2 regions of the Mesobacillus sp. S13 genome follow, and region 1 is predicted to be linked to the other one. Evidence: a T-box and tRNA genes for the amino acid it is inferred to sense, from the RefSeq annotation. Region 1 holds a T-box; the other holds one or more tRNA genes.

The links. A T-box is a leader RNA that pairs with one kind of tRNA and senses whether it is charged. The one in region 1 lies ahead of LGO15_RS17815 (valine--tRNA ligase), so its partner is inferred to be a tRNA-Val.
Region 2: it encodes a tRNA-Val, which carries the amino acid that the T-box ahead of LGO15_RS17815 (valine--tRNA ligase) is inferred to sense. The anticodon was not compared.

Annotation. Positions count from the first base shown of each region.
Region 1 is NZ_CP084622.1:3,468,701-3,475,815, forward strand. It holds gene LGO15_RS17805 (sensor domain-containing diguanylate cyclase) at 1-578, opposite strand, end outside; gene LGO15_RS17810 (bifunctional folylpolyglutamate synthase/dihydrofolate synthase) at 663-1,976, opposite strand; gene LGO15_RS17815 (valine--tRNA ligase) at 2,040-4,682, opposite strand; T-box leader at 4,920-5,164, opposite strand; gene LGO15_RS17820 (hypothetical protein) at 5,344-5,538, shown strand; gene ysxE (spore coat protein YsxE) at 5,557-6,594, opposite strand; gene spoVID (stage VI sporulation protein D) at 6,908-7,115, opposite strand, start outside.
Region 2 is NZ_CP084622.1:179,043-186,157, reverse strand. It holds gene cdaA (diadenylate cyclase CdaA) at 1-263, opposite strand, end outside; gene LGO15_RS01055 (anti-sigma factor family protein) at 608-1,261, opposite strand; gene sigW (RNA polymerase sigma factor SigW) at 1,278-1,841, opposite strand; gene LGO15_RS01045 (aspartyl-phosphate phosphatase Spo0E family protein) at 2,086-2,256, shown strand; gene rocF (arginase) at 2,339-3,235, opposite strand; tRNA gene LGO15_RS01035 (tRNA-Ala) at 4,047-4,122, opposite strand; tRNA gene LGO15_RS01030 (tRNA-Gly) at 4,127-4,201, opposite strand; tRNA gene LGO15_RS01025 (tRNA-Lys) at 4,272-4,344, opposite strand; tRNA gene LGO15_RS01020 (tRNA-Gln) at 4,352-4,426, opposite strand; tRNA gene LGO15_RS01015 (tRNA-Tyr) at 4,481-4,565, opposite strand; tRNA gene LGO15_RS01010 (tRNA-Thr) at 4,665-4,737, opposite strand; tRNA gene LGO15_RS01005 (tRNA-Val) at 4,753-4,828, opposite strand; tRNA gene LGO15_RS01000 (tRNA-Glu) at 4,832-4,906, opposite strand; tRNA gene LGO15_RS00995 (tRNA-Thr) at 4,925-4,997, opposite strand; tRNA gene LGO15_RS00990 (tRNA-Asn) at 5,040-5,114, opposite strand; rRNA gene rrf (5S ribosomal RNA) at 5,193-5,308, opposite strand; rRNA gene LGO15_RS00980 (23S ribosomal RNA) at 5,447-7,115, opposite strand, start outside.

The DNA of each region.
Region 1 (7,115 bases):
AAGCCTACAGGGAATGTGATCAGAGTCGTAACGGTTTCCCAGATGAAATCTTTTCCGAAGTAAGGTCCCTTAATTTTTAGTACGACTGCTTGCAGCAAAATCAGGAATAAAGTATTCACTCCATAATTGCTAATGCCGTATACCGTTCCCAAAATGTAAGTATATGGATCATCAGTCAAATGGGCTCCATGTGTCCCTCCAAGGGCGTAAAAGATCAATCCACTCCCTAATGATACGGTAAAGAACATTAACGAATTCAGTGGGAACCTATAAGTATCAGACTTTTGGACACGTAGCCTCATTAACAAAATGAGCACAGAAATTTGCATCAAAACCATTTCCACAAAGATGCCGTATGTCAGGAATACTGCTAGCGACACCCATTGGATGAGGAAGATTGGCGTATTGTTGACGACCATTGGCATGGCAGCCACAACGGCCATCAATAAAAGGAAGGCAAAAACTTCCCATACAGGCAGATCACTTGGAGGCGGATAGACTTGATAAGTCACCCAGAGCCCAACCGGCACGATCAGCAGCCAGCTGAACCATATTGATTTTTTGATTATGGGAGTCATCTTTATCTATCCACCTCCTTCCTGGGTAAAAAGTCGCACTTTTTAAATAGTTTAGCAAACTTTTTGTTCAATGTCATAATTTTCTTATTTATTTTTCAACACGTTCATTATATAAGGCTTTGCCTCTGATAAAAAGTAAAGAGAGCCTGTGACAATCAGGATTTCATCTTTGGTCAAATCATTTATTTTCATAGAGAGAAAGTCTTGGTAATCATTTGCGATTCGTTTATTTCCATCGTTCCGTCCAACTTCCATTAAATCTTCCGCAGAAGCTGCACGAGGAAAGTCGAAGGTTGTAAAAGTAAGTTGGTCAGCAGCCTCTTCTAGACTTGCAATCATCTTGTCCAACTTTTTATCTTTCAGGGCTGCAAATAGGATACTAATCTTTTTATCGGCAAATCGAGATTTAATTTCACTTGCGAGCGCATTGATTCCTTCTTCATTATGAGCCCCATCGATCAGGACTAAAGGATCCTCACTTAAAACCTCAAGACGTCCAGGCCAGTAGGCTTGAATCAGCCCATCCCTGATATGCTCTTCTTCAATCATAAACGAATAGTAGCTTGCAAGAACCTGGCTGGCCATTACTGCACAGGCAGCATTGTCCACCTGATAGGAACCGATCATGGTGGTTTTCAGGTCCTGAATTTGGCCGAACATGCTTGAAAAAGTGAATTTTTCTCCACGCTCCAAAGATTCTCTTGAATCTGCGGTGAATTCATTACCCAGATGGTAGATAGGTGACTTGCCTTCCATAGCTTTACGTTTGATAACATCCAATGCTTCTGGCTGTTTCACTCCTGTTATGACGCTTACACCGTTCTTTATGATTCCTGCTTTTTCAAACGCTATTTGTTCATATGTATCTCCGAGAATCGCCGTGTGATCGAGGCCGATGCTGGTGATGATTGATAGCAGCGGGTGAATGACATTGGTCGAATCAAAACGCCCGCCGAGTCCCACTTCATAAATGACGACATCAACAGGAGACATCTTGGCAAAATAATAGATCGACATTGCGGTGATCACTTCAAATTCAGTCGGTCCGCCTAATTCCGTATGATCCAGCTCATCTGCAAGCGGCTTGATCACATTTGTCAGCTCAACCAATTCCTCGTCACTGATTGGGTGGCCGTTAATACTGATCCGCTCATTGAATTGTTCAAAATATGGCGAAGTAAACGTGCCGACCCTGAATCCTGCTGTCTGAAGGATCGAGCGCAGGAAGGTGACTGTCGAGCCTTTTCCGTTCGTGCCGCCAACATGGATGGTCTTGATCCTTCTTTCAGGATGCTCCAGCCTTTCAAGCATCCATTCCATTCTGGAAAGGCCTGGCTTCATTCCCAGACGCAGCCTTGCATGGATCCATTCAATTGCTTGCTCATATGTTTCAAACATATATAAACACCTCAATTCAAGATGAAGACGAACCAAAACGGTTCGTCTTCAGAGTTACTATTTTTAGTTTCTTAATTCATTGATGCGCGCTTCGACTGCTGCACGTTTTTCCAGATAGTCTTTTTCCTTCGCGCGTTCTTCATCGATGACTTTTTCAGGAGCTTTCTTGACGAAGCCTTCATTAGCCAGCTTCTTCTGGACACGTTCTACTTCTTTATCCAGCTTCTCTTTTTCTTTTTGAAGGCGGGCGATTTCTTCATCAATATTGATCAAGCCTTCAAGTGGCATGATGATTTCAAGTCCTGTAGCAACTGCTGTCATCGCTTTTTCAGGAGCGTTGACTTCAAGTCCGATTTCCAGGTTCTCTGGATTACAGAAACGAACGATATAGCCACGGTTACTTTCAAGCATGCTTAATGTCTTTTCATCCTTTGCCTTCAGGAACATATCTACCTTCTTGCTCAGAGGTGTGTTCACCTCAGAGCGAATATTCCTTACCGCACGGATGACTTCAACTAGTAGCTTCATATCATCTGCTGCTTCTTTATCAGTTAAAGCAGGGTCAACCTGCGGCCAGCTTGCAACCGTGATGGACTCCCCTTCATGAGGAAGGTTCTGCCAGATTTCTTCGGTAATGAATGGCATGAAGGGATGCAACAGGCGCATCGTGTTGTCTAGAACGTATGCAAGGATGGACCTTGTCGTCTTCTTGGCAGCTTCGTCTTCGCCGTAGAGCGGAAGCTTTGCCATCTCGATATACCAGTCACAGAAGTCATCCCAGATGAAGTTGTAAAGCGCTCGGCCAACCTCACCAAACTCATAACGGTCTGAAAGTCTTGTCACAGTCTCGATTGTTTCATTCAATCTTGTCAAAATCCACTTGTCAGCAACTGATTTCTCGCCGCTCAAATCGATTTCTTCATATTTAAGGCCATTCATATTCATCAACGCAAAACGGGATGCGTTCCAAATTTTATTCGCGAAGTTCCAAGTTGCTTCAACCTTTTCGGTGCTGTAGCGGAGATCCTGCCCCGGTGAGCTTCCTGTTGTCAGGAAGTAGCGGAGTGAGTCGGCGCCGTACTGGTCGATGACATCCATCGGATCAACACCGTTTCCTAGTGACTTACTCATCTTACGGCCATCTTCTGCACGAACGAGTCCGTGGATCAATACATCCTTGAATGGCCTCTGTTCTGTGAATTCTAGTCCCTGGAAAATCATCCTTGAAACCCAGAAGAAGATAATATCATAGCCTGTTACTAGGGCAGCTGTCGGGTAATAGCGCTTGTAATCAGCTGCTTCTTCATTCGGCCAGCCCATTGTCGAGAACGGCCATAGCGCTGAGCTGAACCATGTATCAAGAACGTCATTATCCTGTTCCCAGTTCTCAGGGTCTGCCGGCGGTTCATGATCAACGTATACCTCACCTGTTTCTTTATGGTACCAGGCAGGGATGCGGTGGCCCCACCATAGCTGACGGGAGATACACCAGTCGCGGATATTTTCCATCCAGCGCATATAGGTGTTTTCAAAACGCTCAGGGACAAAGTTGACCTTCTCTTCTTTACTCTGAAGAGCGACTGCTTCATCAGCAAGCGGCTGCATTTTTACGAACCATTGAGTGGATAGATAAGGCTCGACTACAGCACCGCTGCGCTCAGAGTGACCTACAGAGTGCATATGCTCTTCAATCTTGAACAATACGCCAGCTTCCTGAAGGTCCTTGACGATTTGCTTGCGGCACTCGAACCGGTCCATTCCCTGATACTTGCCGGCTTTAGCATTCATTGAGCCATCTTCGTTCATGACAAGAACTCTTTCTAGGTTATGGCGGTTGCCGATTTCAAAGTCATTAGGGTCATGTGCAGGAGTGATTTTAACGGCGCCTGATCCAAATTCCCTATCGACATAATCATCGCCTACAATCGGGATCTCACGGCCAACGATTGGCAGGGTGACAGTCTTGCCGATCAAATGCTTGTAGCGGTCATCTTCTGGATGGACAGCAACCGCTGTATCGCCAAGCATCGTTTCCGGTCTTGTCGTTGCGATTTCGATATGGCCGCTGCCATCTGCCAGAGGATATCTCATATGGTAAAAAGCACCCTGGACATCTTTATGGATAACCTCGATATCAGATAAAGCTGTTTTCGCTGCCGGATCCCAGTTGATGATGTATTCGCCGCGGTAGATCAGGCCTTTGCGGTATAAAGAAACGAAAACTTCTTTTACAGCCTTTGATAATCCCTCATCCAATGTGAAGCGCTCGCGGCTGTAATCAAGCCCTAATCCAAGCTTTGACCATTGTGTGCGGATATGTTGTGCGTATTCCTCTTTCCACTTCCAAGCTTCCTCAAGGAATTTTTCACGGCCCAGTTCGTAGCGATTGATGCCTTGGCTGCGCAGTTTTTCATCAACCTTTGCCTGTGTCGCGATGCCCGCATGGTCCATTCCTGGGAGCCATAATACGTCATATCCCTGCATGCGTTTCATTCGTGTCAGGATATCCTGAAGCGCTGTATCCCACGCATGGCCAAGATGCAGCTTTCCAGTTACGTTTGGCGGCGGGATGACGATTGTATAAGGCTTTTTCGTTTCATCGTCCTTCGCTTCGAAAAACTTACCTTTGATCCACCATTCATAACGTCCTTGCTCAATTGAAGACGGATCGTATTTAGTCGGCATAGACAAATACTCTTCCATCATTTTTCCTCCATTCAAATGCATTTTCTTGAAAAATATGACTGCTTAATAAAGACTGTTGATTTCCGTTCCAGCCGCTTCGCTTTCCGCGGGCTGGAGCTGAGCCTCCTCGTCGCAAGCTCCTGCGGGGTCTCACCTGTCCAGCTAATCCCGCAGGAGTCTACGCGGCTTCCACTACAATCAACAGAGATTAAAAAGAATGGCGATACATCCAGCCAAAATAAAAAACTCCATTCGCCATAAAAGGACGAATGGAGTTTGTTCGCGGTACCACCTTTTTTCCCAGCAACGGTAAAAACTGAGTTCTGCTGCTGGCTCAAATACGGATAACGGTTCTTCACCGTCGCCTGTTACTGAGAGAAATCCGTTCCCAGGCGATGCTCAAGGGCGACCTTCCATGGTTCCGGCTTAGAAGTCCTCCCAGCTAATGGACTCCCTCTCTTGAAGCTGGCTGCTCATGTACTCTTCCCTGTCAAAGCTTTGCTTTATTATGTGTTTTGTATACTAGATATACTACCCAAAAAAGTGGATTGACGTCAATCATCATTTCCTATTTTTTATTATTTTATACTTTTTGAACCTTAATGTGTGAGCAATAAGCACATTTTGGGCAAGTCACTCATAGAATGGAAAAAGGGATACCTGATTGTTTGGAGGGATGACGATGAAGAGACGAAGGTATAATCCTTATACACTCCCGAAGTGGGCGAGGACAGCACGGGCAGTATGCGCTCAGCTCATTATTCCTTTTTGTGTTTTCCAGGGAATACGCACCCTGTTTTTTCCGTCGACTTTTGATGTATTCTTGCTATCGATTTTCATCCTGATTGCACTGGCAATCAAATTCGAAATGATTTAAGGAGCCCTGGAGCATCTTTTAGCTCTGGGCTCCTTCTTGTTTTGCCTGCTCTTTTTGTTTCTCCATTTCGTCAATCTTGGTTACAACGTAGCCTGTATTGCTCAAAAGCCAATACTGCCGCTGCAGTTTTTGGACAAACTTCCTTTCATCCACTTCCACTTTTCGCTGATGGTACATTTCCGCAACACGGATAATGCCTGATGGAAAAGCTAGATAACTCATGAACAGCTGCATTTCATCCTCTCGGAATGGAAAGTATTTAAAATAGACATAAATCCAGTCTATGATTTCATCTCCATACTTTGGCTGGGTTTTCAGCGACCTTGCCAGGAAAGGAAGCAAATCCTGGATTGGCGAACCTTGCCTGGCCTTCTCAAAATTGATGAAATATCCGTAGCCCCTTTCATCGAACAGGAAATGTTCAGGAGATACCTTACCATGAAGCGTTACCGTCCTCGTTTTCTTTTGCTCCTTCGTCTTTTCATTCCATGACTCCAGTTTTTGCTTGGCGAACTGCATAGCCTGCCGGATCTGTATATAATACAGGCAGAATGTCAGTTCAAACGGTGACATATATACTCTATCCTCACAGCTTTCAAGGAATCCGTTGATGAATTCTTCTTCCTTTTCCCATTCTTTTAACGTCTTTTCATAATGCTCCTGCTTCACTTCTTCACTGATTTCCAGTTCCTTGACTGATAAAGTATGCATCCTCGCCAATTCCCTGAACAGCTGCTGGTGTCTTTGTGACTGGTCCTCCCTCGTCTCATTCGGTATCCACGGCATTAGATAGTACAGTGATTTATTATGCAAAACCGCATAACGTCCGTCATTTGCCGGGTAGACTGGAACAATCCTGTTATAGCCTTTTTGGTAAAGGTGCTGGATATGTTTGATAAAATCTGTTGATTCATGCGGGTGGATTTTCTTCAAAGCGTAAGTGCCTGAATTCGTATAGACCTTTTTCACTTTGCCAAAATCCTCTGCAAAATACGGATTAATAGGGTATTGTTTTAACACTGCCGATTCTTCTTTTAAAAAATTGCGATCATCCATCGGATCTCGCCTACTTTCTGGATTTCATATTTAGAAAGCGTAAGCGCCTTGGTCAGCCCCGACAAGCGCTGGAGGGCCGACCGGTGAAGTCTTTCTTTGACTTCATTGGGCGGACCGAAGTGACTCGAGGGGCTAGGCGCTGTAGCTGGACAATTCTCGAATTAACGATTATACCTTTTTATTCTCGAATAAATACAGCTGGGCAGGTGTCAGACACCTGCCCATGCTAAAAGCTATAGCAATCCCAGCCAGCAGCCAAGCCAGCCCTGACAACCAGCCTCCTTTTGGACAAGGCGTTGCTACTTATAAAATATTAATTATTATGAACCGCTACTCCAGGAACATATAGTACCTGGCCTTCATGAACTTCATGGTCGATGCTCAGATGATTGACCCGGAGAAGCTGCTGGACTGGCACATCATAGCGTTCGGAAATCGATTGAAGCGAGTCGCCTTGCTGAACAATGCAAACTCTTATTTTAGCAACCTCTGTTTCTTCTTCCTTACGCGCTAAAAATTCA
Region 2 (7,115 bases), 1.5 Mb from region 1:
GCACGCCGCAATTCGGGCTGGAAGATAATGATAATGGCCAGGAATCCCCAGGTTAGTACTTGTTCCATCATCCAACTGAGCGTATTCAATCCGAAGTAATCACTGATAAACTTTACAATCAGGATGACAAAAATCCCTTTTAAAAGCTGGACAGCCTTCGTACCTCGAATAATTGCAATCAGCTTGTAAATGACGAACCAAACCAGGAGAATGTCAACAATATTAGCTAGATATTCTAAAAAATCGAAATCCGCAAACGACATTGCACTTCCTCCAGTAGTTTAGTAAGGCTCCTTCAGGCAAAATCATAAATTGCCGGAAGGTTAATCAGCCTTTTTTATAAGGCTATATTGTTAAAAAGTAGATCGGCTTCGGGGTTGCTGGTAAGCTCAGCAAAAAGATGCTCCTAAGCCTTTTGAAATGAGATGTATCATTCATAAAGGGCAAAATCGCCTTTTGAAAAAAATCCACTTCAGCTATAAATAAATGTAACTTTTTTATTATACCATAAGCTTTATTCAAATTAATAATGATGTCAATTGCAGTGTCCCTGACAGTGGGTCCTCATCGGATTCCTTTCTAAAATTGCCTTAAAAAACAGCCATTCCTATTGGAATGACTGTTCTTTTTCGTCGTTCTCAAAGAGATCTGCCGTGTTTTTAGCTGTCTTCTTAATATGGTACCAAATCCACTCGAACACTTCATTGACCTCTGTTATTTCACCAGTGACATTTCCGGCAGATGCCATGTAATTCTCACCACTGATCAACTCACCGTTGATCACTGTGACATTCCCCTGAACCTCGCCGTCAATTTTCACCTTGCCATTCCTGACTACAACATCCCCTTTTACAACTTCCCCTTCAGGCACGATAACCGTATCATTTTCAACTACCAAATTTGGCTGCTTCGATACTGAAAACTGGTGATCTTCATTCCAGGTTGAAAAGATGCTGGCTGTCATTAATGCCAGAAAAAGAGAGGCAGCTGTTACCAATGGATGGCTCCGGAACCAACGCTGGATTTCGGTCTTCTTTTTTTCTTTCGGAAGCCCAGCCATAACCTTTGAAGTAAAATCCTCTGGGGCCTGGATGTGAGAGGTGCTCTGTACAAGCGCAATTGCTTTATTCAGCTCCCTGAAGTATTCCTGGCAATCTTTACAGCTTTGCAGGTGCTCCCTTAAAACCTTTTCATGTTCTTCGGAAATTTCTTCATCTAAGTATTCATGCATATAGTCGATAAATTGTTCTGGACATTTCATATTCTTTCACCTCACCTTATACGTGTCGCAACTGCTGCCTTAAGGCTTCTCTTCCTCGATGAATCCTCGTCTTCACTGTGCCAAGCGGCAAATCAAGTATTTCGCTGATCTCATTCAAGCTGAGCTCTTCAATATACTTTAATACGATGACCGATCGATATTTATCGGGTAGTTTTGAAATTTCTTTTTGGATCGTATCATGCAATTCGATACTTTCGACCTCATCCTCTGGTAAAGGTGTTTCAGATGGAACCTGCGAATACATCGTCAAGCCCTCTGTTCCAGGCACTTCCGCATCAAGGAAATAATCGGGTTTCTTTTTGCGGATCCGGTCAATGCATAGGTTAGTCGCAATTCTATACAGCCATGTTGAAAACTTCAAGTTTTGATTGAAGCTGTTAATATTGATATATGCACGGATAAATGCCTCTTGTGCAATATCTTCTGCCTCGTGCCGATTCCCGAGCATACGGTAGCAAAGCTGGAATACCTTGTCCTTGTATACCTCAACAATCTCTCCATAGGCATTCTGGTCTCCCTTGAGTACTTGCTTTATTCTGTGTTTAACGATTGTCTCCATTATTTTACCTCCGCGCTTCATGCGGCTAATCGATATACGAATCGATTCCGTAAAAGGTTTCGTTTTTTTTATAAAAACTTTATTTATGTATTTTAATGACAAAATTATCAACTAACTGACTTATTTTGCGAAAAAAATATAAAAACACGATAACTTTATATTAACAAATTATTACCAGTTTGGTTTAAAAAGTTTTATAAGGGGTATAAATGAACTATATTTTATTGAAAGCGAGGAACTAATAGTGTGTGCAGATACGTTGTTGAAGGATATTGAAAATTGCCGTAAAGAAATGGTTGAGTTAGCCGCAAAAACCTCGCTGTCAAATCAAAGGGTTGTAGCCATAAGCACTAAACTCGACCATCTGCTAAATAAATATGATCACTTAACTTCCAAAAAGACATTTCTATATTAATAATAAGAGAGCAGCAGCCAGACTTGGCCGCTGCTCCTATTTTTGCGTGCTAGTATGATTCTATTCCAAAACTATATGAGCATTACAAAAGTTTTTCTCCAAATAAAGAACCCATCAATGCCACTGCTGCGACAGCTGTCTTGTTCTTCTCATCAAGGATTGGATTGACTTCGACAAATTCAGCTGATGTAATCACTTTCGCTTCAGCTAACATCTCCATCGCCAGGTGGCTTTCACGATAACTGATCCCTCCAGTTACCGGCGTACCGACACCAGGAGCATCGGTTGGATCAAGGCCATCCAGATCGAGTGAAAGGTGGACGCCATCCGTCTTATCTTTAAGATAGTTGACCGTCTCCTCAATGACAGCAGCCATTCCAAGACGATCGATTTCATGCATCGTAAACACTTTAATGCCCATTTCCTTGATGAGGTCCTTTTCACCATCATCCAGTGCACGCGCTCCGATTATGACAATGTTTTCAGGCTTTACCTTCGGTGCAAACCCACCTAATTGTGTCAGCATCTCATGACCCAAACCTAGGCTCGCTGCCAGTGGCATTCCGTGTATATTACCAGACGGAGAAGTTTCCGCTGTATTCAAATCGCCATGAGCATCATACCAAATGACACCCAGGTTCTTATAATGCTTGGATACACCCGCCAATGTCCCTATCGCAATGCTATGGTCACCGCCTAATACAAGCGGAAATGAACCTGATTCAATAATCTTGTCTACCTCTTCAGCAAGCAAACTATTTTTTTCCGCTACCAGTTCCAGGTTGCGCAGATTGCTATTAGGATCAATCTTTACCTCAGGTCTGCCAACAGCTATATCTCCCAGATCCTCTATCTCATCAAATAACACTCTCAGTCTTTCATTTATTCCAGCATAACGGATCGCACTCGGGCCCATGTCGACTCCCCTTCTCATCTGACCCAAATCCATAGGCATGCCAATAATCGAAAGTTTCTTCATTTCTTCTCCCCCTTGCTATCTCTCGTCTACCCCCTATTTTAAACGCTTTCATTCAAATGACTCAACTGGACAATTTCATGAATATATATACGGTTTAGAATTGAGTGAATTTATATATTGAAGTATCCGTAAAACCATAATAAGGGAGGATTTGAACAGCTAGTGCGAGAAGGAGCAGTGAAGTTCCCGCCTGATGACGTGCGGCTAAATCACTGATTGTTGAAAAAAAAGCACATGCACTGCAATGTGGATTCTTGACAGCTTTAGGCCTTTACACCCAGAAACCTGTCGTAATAACTGCACTTTCTTGACAACTTTGAGCTCTACACCTTGAAACCTGTCATAATAACTGCACTTTCTTGACAGCTTTGAGCTCTACATCTTGAAACCTGTCATAATAACCTCACTTTCTTGACAGCTTTGAATTCTACTCCATGAAACCTGTCATAATAACTGCACTTTCTTGACAGCTTTGAGCTCCATAACCTGAAACCTGTCATAATAACTCCGCTTTCTTGACGGCTTTGGGCTCTACACCTTGAAAGCTGTCACAATAATTCCGTTTTCTTGACAGCTTTGAACTCCATTACCTAAAATCTGTCATAATAACCGCTCTTTCTTGACAGCTTTGGCCTCTTCTCCTAAAAAGCTGTCACAATAACTGCTCGTACTTGAGCCCCAACTCCTAAAAGTATGGCTATAACCATGCTCTCTTATAGCTTAAACCCTCACCAAACTCTATCGATTGAAAAATAAAAAAAGCCATAAATCCAATTGGATTTATGACTGAAATGGTATTTATGTAGTGTGATGGTGGAGCCTAGCGGGATCGAACCGCTGACCTCCTGCGTGCAAGGCAGGCGCTCTCCCAGCTGAGCTAAGGCCCCATTTTGGAGCGGAAGACGGGATTCGAACCCGCGACCCCAACCTTGGCAAGGTTGTATTCTACCACTGAACTACTTCCGCATGTTTTTATTATATAGATAAGACCCCTAAAAATAAAGTACAAGTTCATTCTTAGGGGTCTTAACATGAGTGAGCCATGAAGGACTCGAACCTTCGACCCTCTGATTAAAAGTCAGATGCTCTACCGACTGAGCTAATGGCTCAAAAAAATGGCTGGGCTAGCTGGATTCGAACCAACGCATGACGGAGTCAAAGTCCGTTGCCTTACCGCTTGGCTATAGCCCAATGAAAAAATAAAAAGGACATTAGTAGCTTGTCCAATTTTAATATGTATTAAAATGGTGGAGGGGGACGGATTCGAACCGCCGAACCCTGAGGGAGCGGATTTACAGTCCGCCGCGTTTAGCCACTTCGCTACCCCTCCACATAATAAAGCTTCCTAAAACTAATACATGCTTATAATCCTTTTCGGGATTTTTCGCATCTTTTCACTGAAATTTATTCAGGTAATTTAGAAAGAAGGTGCCGGCAAGAGGACTTGAACCCCCAACCTACTGATTACAAGTCAGTTGCTCTACCAATTGAGCTACACCGGCATGGTTAATAATAAATGGTGGAGGATGACGGGATCGAACCGCCGACCCTCTGCTTGTAAGGCAGATGCTCTCCCAGCTGAGCTAATCCTCCATTTGGTGACCCCTACGGGATTCGAACCCGTGTTACCGCCGTGAAAGGGCGGTGTCTTAACCGCTTGACCAAGGGGCCATATAATAATATATTCAGAGCTTCCAAGCGGGCTCGAACCGCTGACCTCTTCCTTACCATGGAAGTGCTCTACCTGCTGAGCTATGGAAGCATGTTGCTGCCAGCTCAAACGACTTTCGTCATTTAGAGATAATGGCTCCGCAGGTAGGATTCGAACCTACGACCGCTCGGTTAACAGCCGAGTGCTCTACCACTGAGCTACTGCGGAATAATGATAATTTTCATAACTCTTGCAGATGATTCGAATACCACATCTTAGAGTAATCTAAGATGATCATGCATCATCGCCCGGCGGCGTCCTACTCTCACAGGGGGAAACCCCCAACTACCATCGGCGCTGAGAAGCTTAACTTCCGTGTTCGGTATGGGAACGGGTGTGACCTTCTCGCCATCGCCACCAGACAATTTTTAAGGACAATATTTATTATACTGCCTTTTATGCATTTTTCAAGAGGTAATTTTTTTTGCTGTCGCAAAAAATTTATTCCCTCAAAACTAGATAATGTGTAAGAAGAATTTCAAGAAAAACGAATGATCTATTTGGTTAAGTCCTCGAACGATTAGTATCAGTCAGCTCCACACGTCACCGCGCTTCCACCTCTGACCTATCAACCTGATCATCTTTCAGGGTTCTTACTAGCTTGCGCTATGGGAAATCTCATCTTGAGGGGGGCTTCATGCTTAGATGCTTTCAGCACTTATCCCGTCCGCACATAGCTACCCAGCGATGCCTTTGGCAAGACAACTGGTACACCAGCGGTGCGTCCATCCCGGTCCTCTCGTACTAAGGACAGCTCCTCTCAAATTTCCTGCGCCCACGACGGATAGGGACCGAACTGTCTCACGACGTTCTGAACCCAGCTCGCGTACCGCTTTAATGGGCGAACAGCCCAACCCTTGGGACCGACTACAGCCCCAGGATGCGATGAGCCGACATCGAGGTGCCAAACCTCCCCGTCGATGTGGACTCTTGGGGGAGATAAGCCTGTTATCCCCGGGGTAGCTTTTATCCGTTGAGCGATGGCCCTTCCATGCGGAACCACCGGATCACTAAGCCCGACTTTCGTCCCTGCTCGACTTGTAGGTCTCGCAGTCAAGCTCCCTTGTGCCTTTACACTCTGCGAATGATTTCCAACCATTCTGAGGGAACCTTTGGGCGCCTCCGTTACTCTTTAGGAGGCGACCGCCCCAGTCAAACTGCCCACCTGACACTGTCTCCCGCCCCGATCAGGGGCGTGGGTTAGAATTTCAATACAGCCAGGGTAGTATCCCACCGACGCCTCCACCGAAGCTGGCGCTCCGGTTTCTCAGGCTCCTACCTATCCTGTACAAGCTGTACCAAAATTCAATATCAGGCTACAGTAAAGCTCCACGGGGTCTTTCCGTCCTGTCGCGGGTAACCTGCATCTTCACAGGTACTATAATTTCACCGAGTCTCTCGTTGAGACAGTGCCCAGATCGTTACGCCTTTCGTGCGGGTCGGAACTTACCCGACAAGGAATTTCGCTACCTTAGGACCGTTATAGTTACGGCCGCCGTTTACTGGGGCTTCGATTCAGAGCTTCGCGTGAGCTAACCCCTCCTCTTAACCTTCCAGCACCGGGCAGGCGTCAGCCCCTATACTTCGCCTTGCGGCTTCGCAGAGACCTGTGTTTTTGCTAAACAGTCGCCTGGGCCTATTCACTGCGGCTCATCCGGGCTATTCACCCAAATGAGCACCCCTTCTCCCGAAGTTACGGGGTCATTTTGCCGAGTTCCTTAACGAGAGTTCTCTCGCTCACCTTAGGATTCTCTCCTCGCCTACCTGTGTCGGTTTGCGGTACGGGCACCTTTTATCTCGCTAGAGGCTTTTCTTGGCAGTGTGGAATCAGGAACTTCGGTACTATATTTCCCTCGCTGTCACAGCTCAGCCTTCACGCAAGCGGGATTTGCCTCACTTGCAGCCTAACTGCTTAGACGCGCATATCCAACAGCGCGCTTACCCTATCCTCCTGCGTCCCCCCGTCGCTCAAACGATAAAGAGGTGGTACAGGAATATCAACCTGTTGTCCATCGCCTACGCCTTTCGGCCTCGGCTTAGGTCCCGACTAACCCTGAGAGGACGAGCCTTCCTCAGGAAACCTTAGGCATTCGGTGGATGGGATTCTCACCCATCTTTCGCTACTCATACCGGCATTCTCACTTCTAAGCGCTCCACCAGTCCTTACGG